2 regions of the Leifsonia sp. NPDC080035 genome follow, and region 1 is predicted to be linked to the other one. Evidence: riboswitches for the same ligand, from Rfam matches in the RefSeq annotation. Region 1 holds a riboswitch; the other holds the start of a gene.
What was found. Region 1 has a riboswitch for thiamine pyrophosphate ahead of AAME72_RS16030 (ECF transporter S component). Riboswitches for the same ligand answer to the same signal wherever they lie in the genome.
Positions count from the first base shown of each region.

Region 2: it holds a riboswitch for thiamine pyrophosphate, as region 1 does, so the genes downstream of both, thiM (hydroxyethylthiazole kinase) here and AAME72_RS16030 (ECF transporter S component) in region 1, are expected to answer to the same signal.

Region 1 covers NZ_CP157390.1:3,302,605-3,313,656, reverse strand. The annotation lists gene AAME72_RS16060 (hypothetical protein) at 1-146, shown strand, start outside; gene AAME72_RS16055 (metallopeptidase family protein) at 221-502, shown strand; gene AAME72_RS16050 (hypothetical protein) at 513-779, opposite strand; gene AAME72_RS16045 (ATP-binding protein) at 776-1,405, opposite strand; gene AAME72_RS16040 (energy-coupling factor transporter transmembrane component T) at 1,389-2,171, opposite strand; gene AAME72_RS16035 (ABC transporter ATP-binding protein) at 2,168-3,703, opposite strand; gene AAME72_RS16030 (ECF transporter S component) at 3,703-4,323, opposite strand; TPP riboswitch at 4,356-4,457, opposite strand; gene AAME72_RS16025 (spore germination protein GerW family protein) at 4,470-4,799, opposite strand; gene AAME72_RS16020 (endonuclease/exonuclease/phosphatase family protein) at 4,904-5,821, shown strand; gene AAME72_RS16015 (DNA polymerase IV) at 5,918-7,192, opposite strand; gene AAME72_RS16010 (aldo/keto reductase family protein) at 7,249-8,253, shown strand; gene AAME72_RS16005 (hypothetical protein) at 8,284-8,904, opposite strand; gene AAME72_RS16000 (DUF1697 domain-containing protein) at 8,955-9,485, opposite strand; gene AAME72_RS15995 (hypothetical protein) at 9,488-9,829, opposite strand; gene AAME72_RS15990 (GNAT family N-acetyltransferase) at 9,810-10,310, opposite strand; gene yidC (membrane protein insertase YidC) at 10,349-11,052, opposite strand, start outside.
Region 2 covers NZ_CP157390.1:1,218,208-1,229,259, reverse strand. The annotation lists gene AAME72_RS05955 (hypothetical protein) at 1-745, opposite strand, end outside; gene AAME72_RS05950 (TetR/AcrR family transcriptional regulator) at 798-1,439, shown strand; gene AAME72_RS05945 (LysE family translocator) at 1,446-2,081, opposite strand; gene AAME72_RS05940 (ABATE domain-containing protein) at 2,078-2,650, opposite strand; gene AAME72_RS05935 (PaaI family thioesterase) at 2,747-3,226, shown strand; gene AAME72_RS05930 (PLP-dependent aminotransferase family protein) at 3,189-4,616, opposite strand; gene AAME72_RS05925 (NAD(P)-dependent oxidoreductase) at 4,703-5,545, shown strand; gene AAME72_RS05920 (hypothetical protein) at 5,542-5,802, shown strand; gene AAME72_RS05915 (bifunctional hydroxymethylpyrimidine kinase/phosphomethylpyrimidine kinase) at 5,708-7,285, opposite strand; gene thiE (thiamine phosphate synthase) at 7,282-7,926, opposite strand; gene thiM (hydroxyethylthiazole kinase) at 7,923-8,732, opposite strand; TPP riboswitch at 8,724-8,815, opposite strand; gene AAME72_RS05900 (NAD(P)-dependent oxidoreductase) at 8,826-9,728, opposite strand; gene AAME72_RS05895 (TetR/AcrR family transcriptional regulator) at 9,725-10,336, opposite strand; gene pdhA (pyruvate dehydrogenase (acetyl-transferring) E1 component subunit alpha) at 10,441-11,052, shown strand, end outside.

The sequences.
Region 1 (11,052 bases):
TCGAGGGCGCTCAGCGCCGCGCCCGGGCGGCTTCGACCGCCCAGCCGCGGTTCGGTGTCGCCACCGAGTGCGGCTTCGGCCGCGGTCCGAGTGAGCGAACGGTCGCCCTCCTCGACCTGCACGCGGCCGTCGCCGAGGCGTGGTGACGGTGCCCGTCACGTTCGGCGAGGAGGCCTTCGAGGCGATCGTCACCGACGAGCTCGATCGGCTCCCCGACGAGATGGTCGATGGACTCGACAACGTCGTGTTCGTCGTCGAGGACCGGCCCGAAGACGGCTCGCTCGACCTGCTCGGACTGTACGACGGCGTCGCGCTGACGGAGCGCGACCGCTACGGCTTCGGCGAGATGCCGGACCGCATCATCCTCTATCGGGAGCCGCTGCTGGCGATCTGCGCGAACGAGGACGAACTCCGCGACGAGATCCACATCACGCTCGTCCACGAGATCGCGCACTACTACGGCATCGACGACGAGCGCCTGCACGAACTCGGCTGGGCGTGACCCGCGAGGCCTAGAGGGACTCGTCCTCCTGGTCGGCCTCCACCGGGTCGCTGTCCGGGGCATCGAAGTGGTAGGAGACGTAGCGCTCGCCGTTCACCGTGCGCTCCTCGCCCGCGACGTACCAGAACAGCGACTCCAGCCCCTCCACCGCGGCGACCGCGCCGATGCGCTCGTCGACCTTGCCGTCCACGAGGAGGCGACGGTCGGCGGTGCCGGCCAGCGGGCCGTCGGCGTACTCGACGATGTATTCGGTCTCGGAGGGGCGTGTCTCGCTCATACGACAACCGTAGTCCCGTCGTGGCGCTCTCGCGGTCCTTCGAGCGGCCAGGCGGTCACATCGACGCGCAGGGTGGCGTTGTCGCGGGGATGCTCGCGCGCGACGTAGCGCTCGAACTCGCCCTGCCACTGCTCCCAGTGCACGGCGAACGTCTCCCCATCGCGGGCGAGCGCCCGGCTCTTGCGGAGCGCATCGTCCGCATCCGCCCAGATCGCGAGCCGCGCGTGCGCGACGCCCACGCGCGAGAGCGTGCCGCATCCCTCGACGATCACCGGGGCGGGGCCGACGACCGGATGCCACTCGGCCGGCCGGTCGTCCGCCCAGTCCCAGCGCCGCCAGCGGCCCTCTCCGGTGCGCGCGAGCGGCTCCAGCAGCTCGGCGGCGACCGCCTCGCTCGCCGCGTCCAGACCGTCCCAGCCCGGATAGAGGTCGTCCATGCGCACCAGCGTCGGTGCCGCCGGGCCTGGCCACTCCGCCACAAGGAGATCGGCGAGCGTGCTCTTGCCCGCGCCGCTCGGTCCGTCGATCAGGATCACGGGAGTCTCGCCGTCCGGGACGGCGATCGCCGTCCGCACCGCGGCGAGCAGCGCCTCCCGCGCGGCCGCCGACTCAGGATCCCGGGACATTCCAGCTCCCCACCGCGATCGCAACCGCCGCCGCGGTACCGGCGACGACCGCGGCGACGCCGAGCGCGACCCAGTCCCTGCCGCGGAACTCGGACGGGCGCGCCCAGGTGCGCGCGGTGCCGGTCGCGCCGAATCCGCGCGCCTCCATCGCCGTCGCCAGCTTGCTGCCGCGGCGGATGGAGAGCACGAAGAGGGCGAACGACTGCCCGAGCAGCCGCCGAATGGCGCCGGACTCCGCGACGCCGCGCGCGCGGCGCGCCAGAGTCAGCGCGCGCCAGTCGTCGACGAACAGCCCCACCAGCCGTAGGCCGGCCAGCCCGCCGAGGACGAATCGCGCAGGCAGCCGCAGGATCTGCGCCAGCCCGTCCGCGAGGTCCGTCGGGTCGATGGTGATGAACAGCAGCACGGCCGGCAGCCCGATCGCCAGGATGCGCAGCATCGTCGCGAGTCCGAGCTGCAGCGAGCCCGCGCTCACCTCGACGACCCACCAGTGCACGAACACGGTGCCGCTGGTGCGGCCGTACAGAGCCGTCGTGAGGCCCGCGAGCGGCGCGGCGACGAGGATCGGCGCCAGCCGCGGCAGCAGCGTCCGCACCGGGATGGCCGCGAAGCAGAGCAGCACGAGCTCGAGCCCGAGGGCGACCGCCGCCGACACCGGGTCGATCGAGACGATGAGCACGGCGGTGACGATGAACGCCGCGCCGAGCTTGACGACCGGGTTCAGCGCGGCGAGCGGTCCCTGCCGGACCGGTTCGAGGACGCTCATGCCGCCACCTCCGCGGCTTCGAGGCGCAGCTCGGTCGCACCGACGGCCTCGACGAACTCGGCGTCGTGCGTCGCCGCGACGATCGCGTGGCCCTCCGCGCGCAGCTCGCCGATCATCCGCACGAGCCCGAGCCAGGTGGTGGCGTCCTGACCGAACGTCGGCTCGTCGAGCACGAGCAGGCGCGGGCGGGTCGCCAGCGCGGTCGCGACCGACAGCCTCCGCTTCTGGCCGCCCGAGAGCGTGAAGGGGTTCGCCGCGGCCAGGGCGGAGAGCCCGAGGCGTTCGAGGAGCTCGTCGACCCTGGTGGCCGTCTCCCGATCGGGGAGACGGAGGGCGCGCGGGCCGGCCGCCAGCTCGTCGCGCACCGTGGAGGCGACGAACTGGTGCTCCGGATTCTGGAAGACGCTGCCGATCCTGGTCAGCAGCTCGGTGGAGCGCCAGCGCGACGGCTCCGGGACGGCATCCCCGGCCAGCGCGGGCTCGGCGGCCACGTCGCCGGCCAGCGGGGCCAGCAGTCCACCGAGCGTCAGCGCCAGCGTCGACTTGCCGACGCCGTTGCGACCGGTCAGGGCGATCGCCTCGCCCTCGGCGAGAGCGGTGTCGACGCGCAACGGCAGCGCCAGGGCCCGCGCGCGCTCGGCGGCGCGCGCGACGGCACGGGCGGAACGCCGGCGCGAGATGCCGGGGCCGCGGCCCACCTGGAGCCCGCGCGCGGTCAGCAGCGGCGCGCCCGCGCCCACCGCGGTGGCGGCAGGAACGCGCGACTCCGGCAGCCACACGCCGGCGGCGCGCAGCCGGCCCGCGCTGTCGGCGAGCACGCGGTCGGGGGCTCCATCGGCGAGCACGCCGCCGTCCGCGTCCAGGACGATCACCCGGTCGACGAGGTCGCGCCAGACCGAGACGCGGTGCTCGACGACCACGAGGGTCGCGCCGGTGGACGCGACCGCGGCGCTCACCGCATCCCGCACCTCCAGCACGCCCTCTGGATCGAGGTTCGCCGTCGGCTCGTCGAGCAGCAGCAGCCCCGGGCGCATCGCGAGCAGGCCCGCGAGCGCGAGGCGCTGCTTCTGGCCGCCGGAGAGCCGGGAGGTGGGGCGGTCGGGCGGCAGGTCGAGGCCGACCGCGGCGAGCGACTCCGAGACGCGCCGCCAGATCTCCTGGCGTGGGATGCCGAGGTTCTCGCACGCGAAGGCGACGTCGTCACCGACGCGGGCGAGGATCACCTGGGCGTCCGGGTCCTGCAGCAGCAACCCGGCACGGCCGCGCGAGTCCGTGGGTCGGCCGCCGTCCAGGAGCAGTGCGCCCTCGGTCTCGCCGTCGTCGTCGCCGCCGAGCACGCCGGCGAGGCCGGCGAGCAGGGTCGACTTGCCTGCGCCCGACGCGCCGAGCAGCAGGACCCGCTCCCCCGGCTCGATGGCGAGCGTGAGCCCGCGGGCGGCCCAGGCCCGTCTGCCCGCGTAGCGCCAGCCCCAGTCGTCGACCCGAACGGCGACCGGGGCCGGCCGGCCCGGGAAGGATGCCGTAGAGATGATCAGACCCGCCCCGTGACCTCGCGGCCCGCGGCGAAGCGGCTGAGCGCCCCCGTCCTCGCCAGCGCCTTCACCAGGAGCCACGAGCCGAGGCCCGCGAAGACGACGCCGGAGACGGTCGTGGTGATCGTGTACGTGACCGCGAACGCGGGCGTCGATCCCGGGTAGGAGTAGAGCAGGTCGAGGATGGACTCGGCGAGCCCGGCGCCCGCGCCCGCGATGAGCGCCGGGATCAGTCCCCAGCTCGTGTAGAGGAACAGCGCGAAGACGATCTCGGCACCGAGGCCCTGGACGACGCCGGAGAGCAGAGTGGCGAAGCCCCACTGCGTCCCGATCAGCGCGGAGACCACCGCGGCGACGAGCTCGCCGTAGAGGGCGGCGCCGGGCTTCCGCACGATGAGGGCGGTCAGCACGCCGGCGAACAGCCACGGTCCGTTGAGCAGTCCCTGGAAGCCAGGGAGGACGGCGGTCACCGGACCGGAGATCGGGTTGTAGGCCTGCCCCCAGACCCAGAAGACGACGCCGGCGGCGACGGCGACGACGCTGGCGACGACGATGTCGACGACCCGCCAGCGGAGGACGCGCGCCGGGCGCGCGGAGATGGACGTTGCTGTTGCGTGCACTGTTCGTGCCCCTTCTCTCGAGAAATGAGGGCACGGGATGTGAGATGCCTCCCTGCGCTGGCATGACCCAGATCAGGTTCGACGGTCGAAACTTGGAGAAGCTTCCTCTCAGCCCGGCTCACCGGACTCCCGTGTTCGCCGCCAGTCTAGCGCTTGAGCGCGCGGATGATCCGCGACCACGCGTGACCGGCGACCCACACGAACGGGATGCCGACCGCGAGCAGCGTGATCAGGTTGGGCCGGAAGCGCACGCCGGTCTCGTCGCTGATGTACGCGCCGAACGGGATGGCGACACCGCCGCCGCCCGCTCCGCCCGGCGCCTCCTCGCCGTCGCCGGCCGAGCCGGCGCCGAAGCCGAACTGGGCGGCGGCCACCGGGACGATGGTGGTCCCGTCGACGACGATCGGCTCGCCGTAGACGGACTTGATGCCGGAGGAGCTGATGGTCTCGGCGAGCTTGAGCGAGATGTTCGTCATGGGTTCACCGTACCCGCCCGCTCCCAGGCTGGCCAGGGCAGTTCGCACCCGGTGCACAGCGTTCACGCCGGGTTCTCAGGAGGTCGGCCGGAATAATCGATCGGGTGTCCTCGTCCCGCTCCCGTCGTCGCCCCCGCGGCGTCCTGACCGGGATCGCAGCCCTCGCCGTCGGAGCGCTGCTGCTCTGGCACGGGCTCCTTCCCGACGCGGGCGGGGCGGCGTCGCTGGTGGAGACGTTCCTGCCGTGGGCGGGCGTCGCGCTGGTGCTCCTCGGACTCGCGGCGCTGGTACGGCTCTCGCTGTTCGCGGGGCTGGCGGTCGCGGCGGCGATGGCGGTGTGGTGGGCCTCGTTCGGCACCGCGCTCCTGCCCGCGATGGCGGCGGGGACGCCGCGGTTCACCGTCGTGAGCGAGAACATCCACGCGGACAACCCGCGGGCGGCCGCGGTCGCGAAGGACCTCGCGCAGCGCTCGCCCGACCTCATCGCCCTGCAGGAGCTCGATGCCGCCTCCCGCGACGCCGTCGAGGGAGTCCTCGACGGCGCGTATCCGCACCACCTGGTCGTCGGGACGGTCGGCCTGTGGAGCAGGTACGATCTCCACGACGGCCAGGGTCTCTCGCTCGGTCTCGGCTGGCAGCGCGCGCTGAGCGTGGATGTCGACACCCCGGGCGCGCCGACGCGGGTCTACGCGGTGCATCTCGCCTCCGTCCGGCCGGGCGAGTACGAGCAGCGCGACACCATGCTCGGAGAGCTGGCGAAGACCGTCGCCGCCGACGACGCGGCGCACGTCCTCGTGGTCGGCGACTTCAACGCGGCCGGAAGCGACCGCGCCCTCGCCCCTCTGCTCTCTCGGCTCGGCGAGGCGCCGGACGGCGCGCTCGGCCTCGGCTTCACCTGGCCGGCGGCGTTCCCCGTCGCCCGGCTCGACCACGCGCTGGTCCGCGGGCTCACGACGGCCGAGAGCGAGGTCCTCCCCGCCAACGGGAGCGATCACCGCGGCATCGCGGTCGGCCTGCGCTGACGACCAGGGCGGCGCGCATCCGGCGCCGAGCGGCCGCGACATGCCGCCATGGCACGGCCCAGGCGGCGTGTCGCGACCGGTCGAGGCCTCGGGACGCTAGTCGGTCAGCCAGCGGGGGTTGCGACCGTCGCGGGCGGCCTCGTCCGCGTCGCGGGCGCGGCGGACGAGCGAGGCCGGGCCGATCGCGCCGCGGCCGAACCGCGCACTCACCGCGTCCAGGGTCCGCTCGGTCTCGCGCCACTCCTCGTCCGGATCCCACAGCGCGAGGGCATCGCCGCCCGCGTCGAGCAGCTGCTCCGCGCGCACCCCGATCAGCCGGATCGGCGTCGCGCGCAGATCGATGCCGATCGACTCGAAGACGTCCCACGCCTCCTCGAACAGCCGGCGGCCGACGTTCGTCGGCTCGGCGAGCGTGCGCGAGCGGGTGATGGTGCGGAAGTCCGAGAAGCGCACCTTCAGGGCGACGGTGCGCCCGACCATCCCGTGCGTGCGCAGCCGCTCGCCGACCCGGCCCGCGAGGCGGAGCAGCTCGCGTCGCAGCTGGTCGGCGTCCTCGACGTCGACGCCGAAGGTGTTCTCGTGCCCGATGCTCTTCTCGCGCGTCTCCGTGATCACGCGGCGCGGGTCGCGGCCGTTCGCCAGCTCGTGCAGGCGACGCGCGCTCGCGTCGCCGACCGCGCGCTGCAGCACGGCGAGCGGCGCGTCGGCGAGGTCGGCGACCGTCCGCATCCCCATCCGCTCCAGCGACGCCTGGGTGCTCGCGCCGACGCCCCACAGCGCGCCGACCGGCAGCGGGCGCAGATAGGCGACGGTCTCCGCCGGAGGGATGACGAGCATCCCGTCGGGCTTGGCCCGGCCCGAGGCGAGCTTGGCCATGAACTTGGTGCCCGCGACGCCGACCGAGCAGGTCAGCCCGGTCTCCTCGAAGACGCGGGAGCGGATCAGCTCGGCGATGCGCTGCGGTGCCCCGAGCAGTCTTCTGGCGCCGGACACGTCGAGGAACGCCTCGTCGATGCTGAGCGGTTCCACGATCGGCGTGACCTCGTGGAAGATCTGCATGACCTTCGCCGAGTACTCGGTGTACTTCTCGTAGTGCGGCGGCAGGATGATCGCGGTCGGGCACAGCCGCAGCGCCTGCGACATCGGCATCGCGCTGCGCACGCCGAACCGGCGCGCCTCGTAGGTGGCGCTCGTCACGACGCCGCGGCCGCCGGCGTGCCCGACGATCGCCGGCTTGCCGCGGGCGTCCGGACGGTCGAGGAGTTCCACGGAGGCGAAGAACGCGTCCATGTCCACGTGCAGGATGGTGGCGTCCGCGTCGTCGACGGGCGCGGTCGTCACCCGTCTGTCGCTGCCGTCCGCCTTTCCCACCGTTCAAGGATGCCACCTCCGGCCGACAGCCGTGCGATGGCGGGTAGCGTGATGCCATGGAATTCAGATACCTCGGCAACAGCGGCCTCAAGATCTCCGAGATAATCTACGGCAACTGGCTCACCCACGGCTCCCAGGTGGAGAACGACACCGCGACGCAGAGCGTCCACGCGGCGCTCGACGCGGGCATCACAACGTTCGACACCGCGGACGCCTACGCGAACACCGTCGCGGAGCAGGTGCTCGGCGACGCCCTGAAGGGCCAGCGCCGCGCATCCCTCGAGATCTTCACGAAGGTCTACTGGCCGACCGGTCCGAAGGGGCCGAACGACACCGGCCTCTCCCGCAAGCACATCATGGAGTCGATCGACGGCTCGCTGCAGCGCCTCGGCACCGACTACGTCGACCTCTACCAGGCGCACCGCTACGACCACGAGACGCCCCTCGAGGAGACCATGCAGGCGTTCGCGGACATCGTCCGCGCCGGCAAGGCGCTCTACATCGGCGTGAGCGAGTGGACGGCGGACCAGCTGCGCGCGGGCCACGCGCTGTCGAAGGAGCTCGGCTTCCAGCTGATCTCGAACCAGCCGCAGTACTCGATGCTGTGGCGTGTGATCGAGAAGCAGGTCATCCCGGCCTCCGCCGAGCTCGGCATCTCGCAGATCGTCTGGTCGCCGGTCGCCCAGGGCGTTCTGACCGGCAAGTACCTGCCGGGCGCGCAGCCGCCGGAGGGCAGCCGCGCCGCCGACGAGAAGGGCGGAGCGAACGCGATCAAGGAGTTCCTGCGCGATGACGTGCTGGAGTCCGTCCAGCGTCTGAGGCCGATCGCCGACGAGCTCGGCATCACCATGGCGCAGCTGGCCGTGGCGTGGGCGCTGCAGAACCCGAACGTGGCCGGCGCGATCGTCGGCGCCTCCCGGCCGGAGCAGGTCGCCTCGAACGCGGCCGCTGCGGGCATCCGGCTCTCCGGCGATGTGCTCGCGCGCATCGACGAGGCCGTCGGGGACGTCGCGGAGACCGACCCGGCGAAGACGGTCTCCCCGCCCAAGCGCGTGGCCTGAACCGGCCGCCGGCCGTAACCGCCGTCCCGCTCAGACGAGCGCGGCGACCAGAGGCCGGAACCAGGCGCGGAAGGCGGTCGAGTCATCCCGCATGGTCGTGCTGACCGCGACGGTGTGCGGGCCGACGATCCACGCACCCGCCTCCGCGAGCGGGAGCACGTCGATGTCGAGCCGGAAGTATCCGGCCTGGCGTCGCAGTTCGTGCTCCCGCTCGCGGACGACGTCCACGATGTCGGCGGCCCTGACGGCGTGATGCTCCAGGCTGGCGCGGGCGTACTCGGCGTGCCGGTCGCGCGCCCAGCGAGCCGCGACCTCGTAGTTCGCGATCACGACGTCCTGCAACTCGATCGCGCGATCCAGCGCGGAGAAGTGCGGCGGCTGCAGGAGAGGCGTGAGCGCGCGGTGCTCGCGGTCCGCCGCCGCCTCGAACAGCGCGAGCCACTGCCTCTCGAGCAGATCGCGGCGCGGGCGGGTCGCTGTCATCGTCGATCGCGCGCCGTGCAGGACGGGAACAACGGCGGGCGAGAGCCGCGGAAGCACCGGCTCGCCGATGGCGCCGAGCCCGGCGAGGTCGCGCAGGGCGAGCGCCATCAACAGGTCCCAGGGGCAGTCCTCTGTCACCTGCCATCGAAGGGTGCCTTCGACGAACATGCCGTCATTGTAGGTTTCCCCGCCGCCCAGGAGAAGGGCGTCGGGACGCGCTATCCCCTGCGGTCCAGCTCGGCCAGGATGCGCTGCACGGTCCGCTGGTTCCGAGCCGTGGCGACGGGCCCGAGCGAGCGCCAGAACGACGCGGGCACACGCGACTTCGACACCCCGAGCGGGCACCACTGGTAGACGGCCCGCGTGCCCAGGCGCAGCTCCTCCGGAGCGAGCCCGTCGGGCTCGGGCACGTCGATCCCCCTCGGCACCTCGTGGTCGAGGAAGGTGACGACCAGGCGCGCGTCGTCGTCGCCGCTCAGCGGGTTGGCGGCGGCGATCCTGCGGAATTCCGGTCCGGTCAGCAGCACGACGCCGGCATCGACGCCCGAGCGCCTGCGCAGCTCCGCGGAGACCGTGGCTGCGTCGGCCTCGGTGGGCGCAACGTCCGCGGCGAAGACGACGTTGCCGCTCTGCAGCAGCGTCACCACGTCACGGAAGCCGGCCTGCTCGAACGAGGCCGCGAGGTCCGCCTTCGCCACCCGCGTGCTCCCGCCGACGTTGATGCCACGGATCAGCCCGACGCCCAGCATCGTCACTCCCACTCCCCCGCAGCCAGGTCCCCCGCCGGCTCGTCCGCCACCGGCTCCGCGGCCACGAGCAGCGCCGCCGGGATGGCCGCGCGCTCGAACGGACCGCGCCCGTCACGCGTGCGCTGGGGCTCGGAGAACGCCACGATCCACCGGGTCAGACCGTCCGGCGGCAAGCCGACGGAGCGCAGGCCGCGGTCGCCCGGCGCGACGATGACACCGGTCGGCTCCCCCGGCCAGTCCTCGCCCGTCGCCGGCGTCCGCTCGGTCACGTAGACCTGGACCCCGACGCCGAGCGCCGTGCCGGACGGGTCGTGGACGGGCCGCTCAGCTCTGCGCCGGAACATGCGCGAGGCATCCCATCACGATGGCGTCGACCCATTCGCCCTCCCAGAGCAGCGCATCCCGCCGCCTGCCCTCGGTGACGAAGCCCGCCTTCTCGTAGGCGCGCTGGGCGCGCGGGTTGAACGCGAACACCTCCAGCTCGACGCGGTGCAGGCCAGCCGTCCCGAATGCGTGGTCCAGCACGGCCCGGGTCGCCTCGGTGCCGTAGCCCCGCCCGAACCAGCGCGGCGCGCCCAGGGCGATGCGGAAGCCCGCCGACCGGTTGTCCTCGTCCAGGTCGTTCAGCACCGCCTCGCCGATGTGCTCGCCGTCCTCCGCGCGCAGGATCGCCCAGTCGGCGCGGTCGTCGCGCGAAGCCAGCGAGGAGAGCCAGTCACGCACCCCGTCCTCGGTGAACGCGGCGTGGGTTCCGGTGAGGCGCATCACCTCGGGCTCCTGCAGTGCCGCCCAGGTCCGCGCGATGTGCTCGGGGCCGAGCGGCACCAGCCGGAGGCGCTCGGTGGCGAGTTCCGGGACGGGTGTCAGTGCGATGTCGATGGCTGGGTCCCTCTCCGGTCCGGGTCGAGGACGCGGCGGAGCACGAAGCGCTCCACCACCGTCCACGCTGTCGTGGTCAGAATGTACACGGCCGCGGCCAGCGGCACGAACGCGGCGAACACCACCGTGACGTACGGCAGGAAGGACAGCGCGCGCACCACTCCCGTCGGCGCGGGCGTCCCCTCGGGCCGCGGCAGGGCGAGGACGCGCCGCGACACCGTTGTGACCACCGCGATCAGCGCGAGCACACCGATGTAGACGGTGATGGCGGGCCAGACCGAGGAGCCGAGCCCGGTGAGGGCGACGAAGCTGGTGCCGAGCGGCGCGCCGAGGACCGACTCGCCGAGGAGGGCGTTCGGGTGCCCGGCGATGTTCGCGTGCGTGAACACCGCGTAGACGAGCGTGACGACCGGGATCTGCGCGAGGAGCGGCAGCATCCCGGCGAATGGCGACGTGCGCTCGTCCTGGTAGAGCTCCATCGTCTTGCGGGCCAGCAGCTCGCGGTCGTGGCCGTGCCTGCGCTGCAGCTCCGCGATCTTCGGCGCCAGCCTGCGGCGCGTGTACTCGGCGCGCACCTGGCTGACGCCGACCGGGAGGAGGAGCGTGCGCACCAGCACGGTGAGCACGGCGACGGCGACGAGGCCGGAGGCGGCCCCTGCGAACGGTTCGACGCCCTCGGAGAGGGCGG
Region 2 (11,052 bases), 2.0 Mb from region 1:
GGCCGCCGTCGGCGACCGCGATGGCCGCGGGGACGCAGCGGTCGCCGGTCAGCGCAGGGACCGGGCTGCGCCGCGGCGCGCCCCACGGCTCGCCGCCCGGTGTCGTGCGGCCGGTCGGCCCGACGATGGAGTGCTCGCGCAGCACCGTCGCCGGAGCCCAGCCGCTGTCGTCGTAGCCGAGTTGCGCCCAGTCCGGGTCGAGCAGGCGCGCGTCCAGCAGCTCCTCCGGCTGGGTGACCAGGAATCCGGCCGGTGGGGCGGGCGTCCACGCGTCGGCCGCCTGCACACGCCAGTCCGCGTCCGTGCCGAGGACGCGATCGTCCACCGCCACCTCCACGGCCAGGGAGCCGCCGCCGAGCGTGAAGCTGGTCGGCGACGGCTCCCACCAGGGGGAGGGGTGGCCGCGGTACCGCCCGATCACCGCGACCACGTTCGTGCCGGCGACGAGTGCGCCGTCCAGCCGGTATTCGTCGAAGTCGATCCGCCGCGGCGCGTGCCGGATCGGACCGGAGCCGAGTTCGCGTCCGTTCACGAACAGCCGGTAGTCCGAGTCCGCCGTGATGCGCAGCCGCGCGGTTCGCGGGGCGGCGTCGAGGCGGAGCGTGCGGCGGAACAGCACCCGGGTGTCGAAGCGCGCGGGGTCCGCCGCGCCGTAGGGGTGCTCGCGGCTGGGGCCGGCCAGGGCGGGGCGGTCGGACCAGATCCAGTTCCCGGTCCATGCGTCCGGCCAGGGCGTCGTTGACATGTAGCTATTTTTACCGAGTGGTAAGTCAAATGCAAGCGGGCACAATGGAGGGATGACGGAGAGCACCCAGAAGGCGGACGCATCGCGCCGCGGCCGGCACCGCGGAACCGAACGCGGGGACTCGCGGCGCGAGGAGCTGGTGCACGTCGCCAGCGAGCTCTTCGCGGAGAACGGCTACCGCGACACGAGCATCGCCGACATCGCCGCGCGCGTCGGCGTCACCCAGCAGGCCCTGCTCTACTACTTCGGCAGCAAGCAGGCGCTCCTGGACGCGGTGATCGACGACCGGGACGGGGCCGCGGTCGCGTTCGCCGAGGAGCTCGCCGCGATCGGCGGCGTCGACGCGATCCGCGCGCTGCCGGCCTCCGCGCGCCGCAACGTCGCCGACCCCAATCTCGTCCGCCTCTTCGCCGTCCTCGTCGCCGAGAACCTGCCGCGCGACGCCGTCGCCCACGACCACTTCGTCGCGCGGTACCGGCGGCTGCGCCGCATCGTCGCGGGTCTCATCGCGGACGGTCAGCGCGACGGCGTGTTCGACCCCGGCATCGACCCGGCCCTCAAGGCGGCGGAGGTGGTGGCCGTGATCGACGGGCTCAACACCCAGTGGCTGCTCGACCCCGACGATGTGGACATCGTCGCGGTGACGGAGCAGTTCGCGGAGGGCCTTGTCGCCTCGCTCGGGCCCTCGTCCTGAGCCCGGTCACCCCGCGCCGAGCGCCGTCACCAGCTCTCCCACCACCACGGCCGCCAGGCAGAGGTAGACGATCCCGGCCATGAGGCTGAGCGTCCTGGCGGCAGAGGAGGTCGGCGCGAGACGGCGCTGCAGGGTGCCGGCGAGCAGGCCGACCGCCGTGTCCACCACATAGCCGATCACCATGAAGCACACCCCGAGCACGATGAACTGCGCGGCGCTGGAGGTGGCCGAGCCGAGGAACTGCGGCAGGAACGCAAGGAAGAACAGCGCCATCTTCGGGTTGGTGAGATTGACGACGAGCCCCTGGCGGAACCACGCGCCCTCCCGCGCGCCGGCCCCGAAGGACGCCCCGCGCCGCGCGTCGCGGAACGCCCCGACGGCCAGCCAAGCGAGGTAGGCGACCCCGACCAGCCGCAGGGCGTTCAGCGTCCACGGGTACTGCCGCACGAGCGCGCCGGTGCCGGCGGCGACGGCGACGGAGTAGACGAGGACGCCGAGGGCTACGCCAGCGGACGCGCGCAGGGCAGCTCCGCGACCTCCGCTGATGCCCACCGCGAGCATGTACGCCATGTCGGTGCCGGGCGCGACACAGATCAGCACGCTGGCGAGGAGGAAGAGCGGGAGGACGGCGAGGTCGATCATCGCGGGAGGCCGCCGCCGGCGACGGGATTGCGGTGGCGGTGCCGGTCGACGCGCGCCCGGTTGCCGCATCCGGGGCTGCACCACCGCTGGTTGCGCCGCGAGCGGTGGAAGACCTGGCCGCACCCCGGCGCCTCGCACACGGCGATCGCCGCCAGATCCTCGCGGGCGAGGAGGTCGACGGTCGCCGCGGCGAGCACGCCGAGCAGCGACGCGAAACCGGAGCCGGCGGCCAGGCGGCTCCTGCCGGGCGCGGACGTCAGCAGGCGCGTGACGCCGGCCGTGCGCACGCGGGCGTTGACCAGCTCCACGTCGCCGGGAGGGAGTGGCTGCTGCAGGGCGGCGCAGCGCAGGAGGCGGCTCGTGGCGTCGCGCTGCTCCAGCACCAGCTCCAGGTCGATGGCGTCGCCGTCCAGGGCGGGCAGCCACGCGGGCTCGGCCGCGATCCACTCGCGGAACTCGCCGACCGTGCCGATGAGCTCCTCGCGCCGGCCGTCCAGGCCGATCGTGGTGTTGGCGAAGTCGACGGCCAGGTGGTCGCCCAGCCAGGTCCAGCGCGCGCGTGTCGTCACGTCGACATCATGACCCTGTCATGGGATGTTGCGCAAAAACCATTACACACCCTCGTGTTAGCGTGTGGCCTGTTTGCCGACCCCGGGGAGGAATGCGTGACGGAGACGACGCTGCCGGTGCTCGAGTACCTCCGGCGACAGCTGGCGGGGACCCTGCGACCGGGGGACACCACCCACCTGCGCTACCCGACCGCCATCTCGCGCCTCCTGGGCCTCGAGGTCGTCGACGTGGACGAGCGATTCGCCGTGGTGCGGATCGCAGCCGACATCGAGCTGCACGGCAACCAGCAGGGCACGGTGCACGGCGGCCTGCTGTGCGAACTCGCCGACGCCGCGATCGGGACGGCGCACTCCACCGTCATCGCGCCGGGCGAGTCGTTCACCAGCATCGACCTGAGCGCGCGCTTCGTGCGGCCGGCCTGGTCGGGGCCGCTGACCGCGACCGCCCGCTGCACGCATCCGGGTCGCACCGTGAGCCAGTATCAGTGCGAGATCGTGCGTGAGGATGGCAAGGTCGTCGCGGTCGTCGGCAGCGCGGTCATGACCCTGCGCGGGGAGGCCGCGGCGGGGCGGTGACCGGCCGGCCGGCGGGTGGCGTCTCCCCGTGCGGGAGAGGCGCGGCGCCGATCGCGCCGAGGAGCGCGTCGATCGCCGGCTCGAATGCCGCTCGCGACGGTGTCGAGAACCCGACGACGAGCGCCGGCGGCCGCGTGAGGCTGCGGGTGTAGCGCTGCAGCGCGTGCGTGACGAGGCCGCCGGCCCTGACCACGCCGTCCTGGTCGGCGGTCGGCCCGAGACCGTCGCGCAGAGGGATGACGGCCTGCAGACCGGCCGGGATGCCGGGGAGGGCCAGACCGACGGCCGCGGCGGCGTCCTGCAGATACTCTCGGCGGCGCGCGTACTCGCGGCGCTGCCGACGGATGTGGCGCTCGATGTCGCCGGAGCCGATCAGCTCGGCGAGCGCGAGCTGGTCCAGGAGCGGCACACCGCCGGTGAGGGCGAGCGTCGCGTGCCGCACGGGCGCGACGAGCTCGTGCGGCACGACCAGCCAGCCCAGCCGGAGGCGGGTGTCGAGCGTCTTGCTCGCGCTGCCCACGTAGACGACGCGTTCGGGGTCGGCGCGCTGGAGCGCGGCGACCGGCCGCCGGTCGAAGCGGAACTCGCCGTCGTAGTCGTCCTCCACGATCAGACCACTGGCGCGGCGGGCCCACTGCACGGCGTCGCGCCTGCGCTGCGCGTCGAGGGCGCCGCCGAGCGGGAACTGGTGCGCAGGGGTGAGCACCGCGACGTCCATCGTGAGGTCGAGCGCGTCGGTCCGGGCGCCGCGCGCATCCACCGGCAGGTCGGTCACGCGCCAGCCGAGCGCCCGCCACGCGGTGTCGGAGCCGGGCAGCGCCGGATCCTCGATCGCCACGTGCCCCGCGCCGCGCTTTCGGAGCGACATCGCCAGGACGGCGACGGCGGAGCGGTACCCGGAGGTCACCACGATCGAGTCAGGGGCGGCCTGCACGCCGCGGGCTCTGGCCAGGTAGGCGGCCAGCTCGGAGCGCAGGCGCGCGCTGCCCGCTCCGTCGTCGTCCGGCTCGGCCGGGAGGCCGGCCACGGCTCTGCGCATCGCGGCGGCCCAGCGGGTCGCAGGGAACGACCCGGACTCCGGGCGGCCGGGTCGCAGGTCGAGGCGCGGCGGCGGCGCGGGAACCGTCGGGACGGGGACGACGCCCGCTCCCGCCTCGCGGGCGACGAAGACACCGGAGCGCGGCCGCGCCTCCAGTAGACCCTCCGCGACCAGGTCGTCGACGGCCGAGACGACGGTCCCGCGGGCGACGCCGAGGTCCTCCGCCAGATCGCGTGCGGACGGCAGCCGGGCGCCGACGGCGAGCGACCCCGTCTCCACCGCCCGCCGGATCGCCTCCTCCACGCCACGCCGTTTCGGCAGCGCAGGATCGAGCGTGAGCACCGTGTCCACTGGACCACTGTATTGCGCGCCCACTGGCCCTGTCTTCTGGTCCAGGAGGTTTCTAGCCTGGAGGCGGACACCACAGAAGGAGAGAGATGAAGATCTTCGTTGCGGGCGCCTCCGGTGTGCTCGGTCGTGCGTTCACCCGGCGCGCCCTGGAAGACGGGCACCGGCTCGTGGGGATGACGCGCTCGGCGCGGGGCGCCGAGATCGTCTCGTCGTCGGGCGCGATGCCCGTCGTCGCGGACGCGTACGACGCGGCCGCCGTGGCCGGTGCGATCGCCGAGGCCCGCCCCGACGCCGTCGTGCACCTGCTCACCGACCTCGCCGGCGGCGACCCGGCGAGCAACTCCCGGCTGCGCGAGGCCGGCACACGGAACCTCGTCGATGCCGCGATCGCGGCCGGTGTGCAGCGGATGGTGGCGGAGAGCATCTCGTGGGTGTACCCCTCCGGCACGCGCCCGGCGACCGAGGACGACCCCCTGGACATCGAGGCGCCCGAGCCGCGGCGCACGACCATCCGGGGCGTCGTCGCACTGGAGGAGGCGGTGCGGCGGATGCCGATCGGCGTCGTCCTGCGGTTCGGGCAGCTCTACGGCCCGGGGACGTGGTTCGCCCGCGACGGCCGCACGGCCGACGCCGCCCGCGAGGGGCGACTCCCCGCCACCGAGACGGTGGGGTCGTTCGTCCATGTGGAGGACGCCGCGGCCGTGGCCCTCCGGGCACTCGCCTGGGAGGCCGGGACATGGAACGTCGTCGACGACGAGCCCGCGCCGGGAACCGCGTGGGTGCCCGTCTTCGCCCGCGCGCTCGGAGCGCCGGAAACCGCCGTCACCACGACCGGCGACATCGGGCGGCCCGTCAGCAACGCGCGCATGCGGGAGGCCGGCGTCCGCCTGCTGCAGCCGAGCTGGCGCGATCGGCTCGGGCAGGAGTGAGACCGCCGCTGCGGCCGGGGACGTGGCGCGGCGGGGTCGTCACCCTCGCCGGCGTCCTCCCCGTCAGCCTCCTGCTGAACCTCGTCCTCGCGCCGCTCGCCGACCGGCTGCTTCCGCATCCGGTCACGGTGTGCGTCAACGCCATCCTGCTGGTCGCGGTGCTCAACTGGCTGCTGCTGCCGCTGCTGCACTGGACGACGAGGGGTTGGGCGCTTCCCGCCTGTCCCGGCCGCCCCCGGGGCGAGCCGCCGAGCTGACCGGCAGCGGCGCGGCGAAGAACTCCCGCTCGTGCACGGCGGACCGGCGGAACGCGTCGAGCATCGCCCCGCGCGTCCGTTCGTCAGCCGCCGCCGCGGCCTGCGTGACGATCCTGACCGCCTGCCGTGTCGCCTCGGCGAACGCCGGGTCCGCGTACGCGTCCAGCCACGACCGGTAGGGATGCTGCGGGTGGGACTGCGCCTGCAGCCGCTCCCCGAGGTCCCGGTACAGCCAGAAGCACGGCAGCAGCGCGGCGACCAGCACCCGGTAGTCGCCGCGCGCGGCGGCGGCCAGGTGGTGGTTCACGTACGCGGTCGTGACCGGGCCTGGGGCGGTGCCCGCGAGAGTCTCCCCACCGATCCAGCTCTCGTGCAGCCGGAGCTCCTCGGCGATCGCGTTCTGTGCCGATCCGGCCCAGAACGCCTGCTCCGCCGACGTCGGCGCGAGCCGCGCAGCCTCGGCCAGGGCGCGGGCGAAGTCGCGCAGGTAGAGGGCATCCTGCGCGAGGTACCAGCGGAATGCGTCCCGACTCACCGTGCCGTCGCCGAGCCGCCGCACGAACGGCAGGGCGTCGATCTCGGCGCGGACGTCGGCGATGTCCGCCCACCACAGCGCCTCCAGCCCAGCGGGGTCGGGGACGGTCGTCCCGCCGCGGGCCCAGAGGCCGGCGAAGTGGCTGACCGGCCCGTGGCCCGCGCCCACCCCCAGTTCGGCCCCGTGCTGGATGCTCTCCGCGAGCCAGCGCTTCGACTCCGCGGTGGCGCGCGTCCAGTCCCCGGTCGCTGCGACGCGGGTCGCGAGCGCCGATGACAGCGAGCATCCCGTCCCGTGCGTGTTGTTCGTGTGGATGCGGGCACCGGGGAACGCCGTCACGGTCGGGCCGGAGACGCCTTCTGGCTCCACCAGCGCGTCGATGAGTGCCTCGCCGTCCAGGTGGCCGCCCTTCGCCAGGACACGCACGCTGTGCTCGGCGGCGACGCGTCGGGCCTGGGCGAGGACCTCGTCCCATGTCGTCGCCGCCGGCTCGCCCGCGAGGATGGCCAGCTCCGGCACGTTCGGGGTCACCACGTCCGCGCGCGAGACCAGGGCTCGCAGCGCCTCCTCGGCGTCCGGCTCAAGCAGCCGGTCGCCGCTCGTCGCGACCATCACCGGGTCCAGCACCACGATCGGCGGCCGGACGCGGTCCAGCCACCGGGCCACGACCCGGATCACCTCGGCGGTGGCGAGCATGCCGATCTTGACGGCGTCGATCTCGACGTCGTCGGAGACCGCGTCCAGCTGCTGCTCCAGGAACGCCACGGGCGGCACGTGCACGGATCGCACGCCCTGCGTGTTCTGCGCGACGAGCGCGGTGACGACGGCCATGCCGTAGCCGCCGTTGGCCGCGATGCTCTTGAGGTCGGCCTGGGTGCCGGCCCCGCCCGTCGGGTCGGTTCCGGCGATGCTGAGCACCCGCGGCACCGCCCGTCCCTGCCGGATCACGAGGCGTCCCAGAGAGTGCGCAGCTCCCGCGCTGCTCGACCCGGGTCGTCTGCGGCGCAGATCGCCGAGACGACCGCGGCCCCGGCGGCGCCGGCGCGGCGCAGCGCGGGGAGGTCGGCGGCCGTCACCCCGCCGATCGCGACCGCGGGCAGCGGGCTCGCGGCCACCAGCCGGGCGAACGCGGCGTGGCCGAGCGCGGGAGGGGCGTCCCGCTTCGTGGAGGTCGTGTGCAGCGCGCCGATGCCGACGTAGTCGACGACCCCGGTCACGGCCGCCGCGGTAAGCTCCGCCGGCGTCGAGGCGCTCAGCCCGAGCACCGCGTCCGGCCCGATCAGCGCGCGCACCGCCCCGGGCGGGAGGTCGGACTGCCCGATGTGCACACCGGTGACGCGGGCGCCCGCGGCCCGTGCGGCGAGGAAGACGTCGACGCGGTCGTTGACGATGACGGCGACGTCGCGGGGGAGCACCGCGGAGATCCGCTGCACCGTGTCGAGGAACCCGCGCGCCGTCGCGTCCTTCTCACGGATCTGCACGGCCGTCACGCCGGAAGCCGCCGAACGGACGACATCCACGACGTCGTGCCCGGCTCGGGCGGCCGCGCCGGAATCGGTCACGAGGTACACGGAGAGATCGGCGTTCACGCGATCACCGCCCGTGCGCGCAGCGTGTCGGCGTCGAGCCCGGCGAGCGCGTCCAGGAACGCCACCGCGAAGCTGCCCGGCCCCGCGCTGCGCTCCGCCGCGCGCTCGGCGGCGACGTTGTAGACCGTGATCGCGGCGATGGTGGCCGCCAGCCGGTCCTCGGCGACCCCGGCGAAGGCGGCCATCACCGCGCCCAGGGCGCACCCGGCACCGGTCACCTTCGTCAGCAGCTCGTGCCCGTTGCCCAGCCGGACGACCCGCTCGCCGTCGGTCACCGCATCGATACGACCGGAGACCGCGACGACGCCTCCGCTCGCCCGTGCGACGCGCTGGCCCGCGGCGACCGCGTCGTCAACGGCGTCCGCGGCATCCACGCCCCGGCCTCCGGCGCCGGAGCCGTCCAGCGCCAGGATCTCGGACGCGTTCCCGCGCACCACGTCCGGTCGCAGCGCGCGCAGGTCGCCGGCGAGGCGGGTGCGCACGGGTAGCACGCCGATCGCGACGGGATCCAGCACCCACGGCGTCCCAGCGGCGCCGGCCGCGCGCGCGGCCTCGAGCATCGCCTCGCGCTGCTCGGCGGCCGGTGTGCCCAGGTTGATCAGCACCCCGGACGCGACGGCGGCGAACGGCCCCGCCTCTCCGGGGATGTCGACCATGGCGGGTGCCGCGCCGAGGGCGAGCAGCACGTTCGCGGTGAAGTTGGTGGTCACCGCGTTGGTCAGGCACTGCACCAGCGGCCCGGCGGCTCTCACCGCCTGCCACGTCTCGATGGTGGTGTCGGTCAGGTTTTCCGGCGTGCGCGTCATGCGCGACATCCCTTCGCTAGTACGAGCTAGATCAGGTTCGACGGGTGTGATCTCAGCCCCGCAGGGCACCCCGTGTCACGTGTGGACTCCACCCTACGCGGTGGACTCCTCGTGGTCGGCCCCCGCGCGCTCCTCGAGCGCGGCGATGACGCCGATCATGTCGAGTCCGCCGAGGCCTGCTGCCTCCGCCTCCTCGTAGAGCTCCCTGCTGGCCCGGATGAGCGGATGCGCCGAGCGGGCGGCGCGGGCGGCGTCCTCGGCCAGCCGGGCGTTCTTCAGCACATCCGCGATCGCGGCCTGCGCGGACAGGTCCCCGTCGATGAGCTTGTCGGCCTTGCCGCGGGACACGACGGAGGACATCGGGCCCGCGCTCAGCACCTCGCGGAGCACCTCGGTGTCTGCGCCGCTGCGCCCGGCGAAGTGGAAGGTCTCGGCCAGCCCCGTCACCATCGTGATGAGGAACGTGTTCACGGCCAGCTTCATCGCCAGGGCGCTCGGCACGGGTCCGCAGCGGAACGACTGCGCGCACATCGTCGCGACCACCGGCTCCGCGTGCGCCACCGCATCCGAGTCGCCCGCCAGCATGGCGACCAGCGTGGCGTCGGTCGCGGGTCCGCGTGAGCCGGACACCGGCGCCTCGACGTACCGGCCTCCCGCCGCCGCGATCTCCGCCGCGAGCGCGGTAGAGAACGCCGTCGTGAAGGTGCCCATCTGCACCACCGTCCGGTCGGCGACCAGCGCGGTGAAGGCCGGCGTACCCCGCGCGAGCACCGCATCCACGGCCGGTTCGTCGCGCAGCATCAGGATCACCGTCTCGGCGGCCTCGAACACACCGGCGACGTCGTCGGCGGCCCGGGCGCCGGCCGACACCAGCTCGTCCACCGGCGCTGCGGAGCGCGCCCACACCACGACGTCGAACTCGGCTCGCACCAGGTTCGTCGCCATCGGGACCCCCATGATCCCGAGGCCGATGAAGCCGACCGTCCGAGCGCTCATCGGCCGCCCTCCGGCTCTGTGGCCGGCAGCCCGAGCGCGCTCAGGGCGGCGCGCGCGTGCGCCGCGGCGGCGGGCGCATCCGGAGCGGGCCGCAGGCCGAGCAGGCGCTGGCGGTGCGGCTCGCCGAGGAGCAGCGCGAACAGCGCCTCCGCACGGTCGGCCTCGCCGTCAGGCAGCCGCGAACGCAGGGCCGCGATGTAGCTGAGCGGGCCGTCGTCGTAGAAGCGGACGGCGAGGTCGGGGAATCGATGGGACTCGCCGATCGCGAGCCGGTGCAGGCCGATGGCGTCGTCGGAGTGCAGGGTGAGCACGATCGCCCGCGCGAGTTCCTCCAGGCCGGCTGTCGGAGACAGGCGCAGCGCACGCCCGCGGAGGCGTTCGACGGCGGCCAGGAAGACCTCGGTGCGGTCGCCGATCCGGCTGTAGATCGTGCGCTTCGCCACGTGCGCCGCGGCGGCGATCCGGTCGAGCGTGACCGGCTCGAAGCCGTCCCGGACGAAGAGCCGGACGGCCGCATCCAGGATGTCGTCGCGCCGCCCTTCCCGCTCGGCCGCCGGGGGTCGTCCGCGCCTGCGCTCGGGGGCGTCGGCGGTGGGCGCCTCGTGCATCGGCTTTCCTCCTCGTCTCGTCGTCTCGACATCAAGCCTATAATGAAACGGTTTTCGTTTCATTCTTTTGCGCGGGCGACCCCCGCGCGACGAGGAGAATCCCGATGCCAACACCACGCAAGGCGCGCCAGGCGGCCGAACCCGCCGCTCCCTCCCCCTCCGAGGACGACCTGCGCGCGTTCTACCGGCAGATGCTGCTGATCCGGCGGTTCGAAGAGCGCGCGGCCCGCGCGTACACCGAGGCGAAGATCGGCGGCTACTGCCACCTGAACCTCGGCGAGGAGGCGACCGTCGTCGGCCTGATGAGCGCCCTCGAACCGTCGGACTACCTGTACGCCAACTACCGCGAGCACGGCTATGCGCTCGCCAGGGGGATCTCGCCGGAGCGTGCGATGGCCGAGCTGTACGGCCGGACCGACGGCGTCTCCCGCGGCTGGGGAGGCTCGATGCACATGTTCGACCCCGGTGTCCGCTTCATGGGCGGGTACGGCATCGTCGGCGGCCAAGTGCCGCTGGCGACCGGCACCGCTCTCGCGATCGACTACCGGGGCGGCACCGAGGCGGTGATGTGCCTGATGGGCGACGGGACGACCAACATCGGCGCCTTCCACGAGTCGCTCAACATCGCCGCGCTGTGGCACCTGCCGATCGTGTACGTGGTCAACAACAACGGCCTCGGCATGGGGACCACCGTCGAGCAGTCCTCCGCCGAGCCC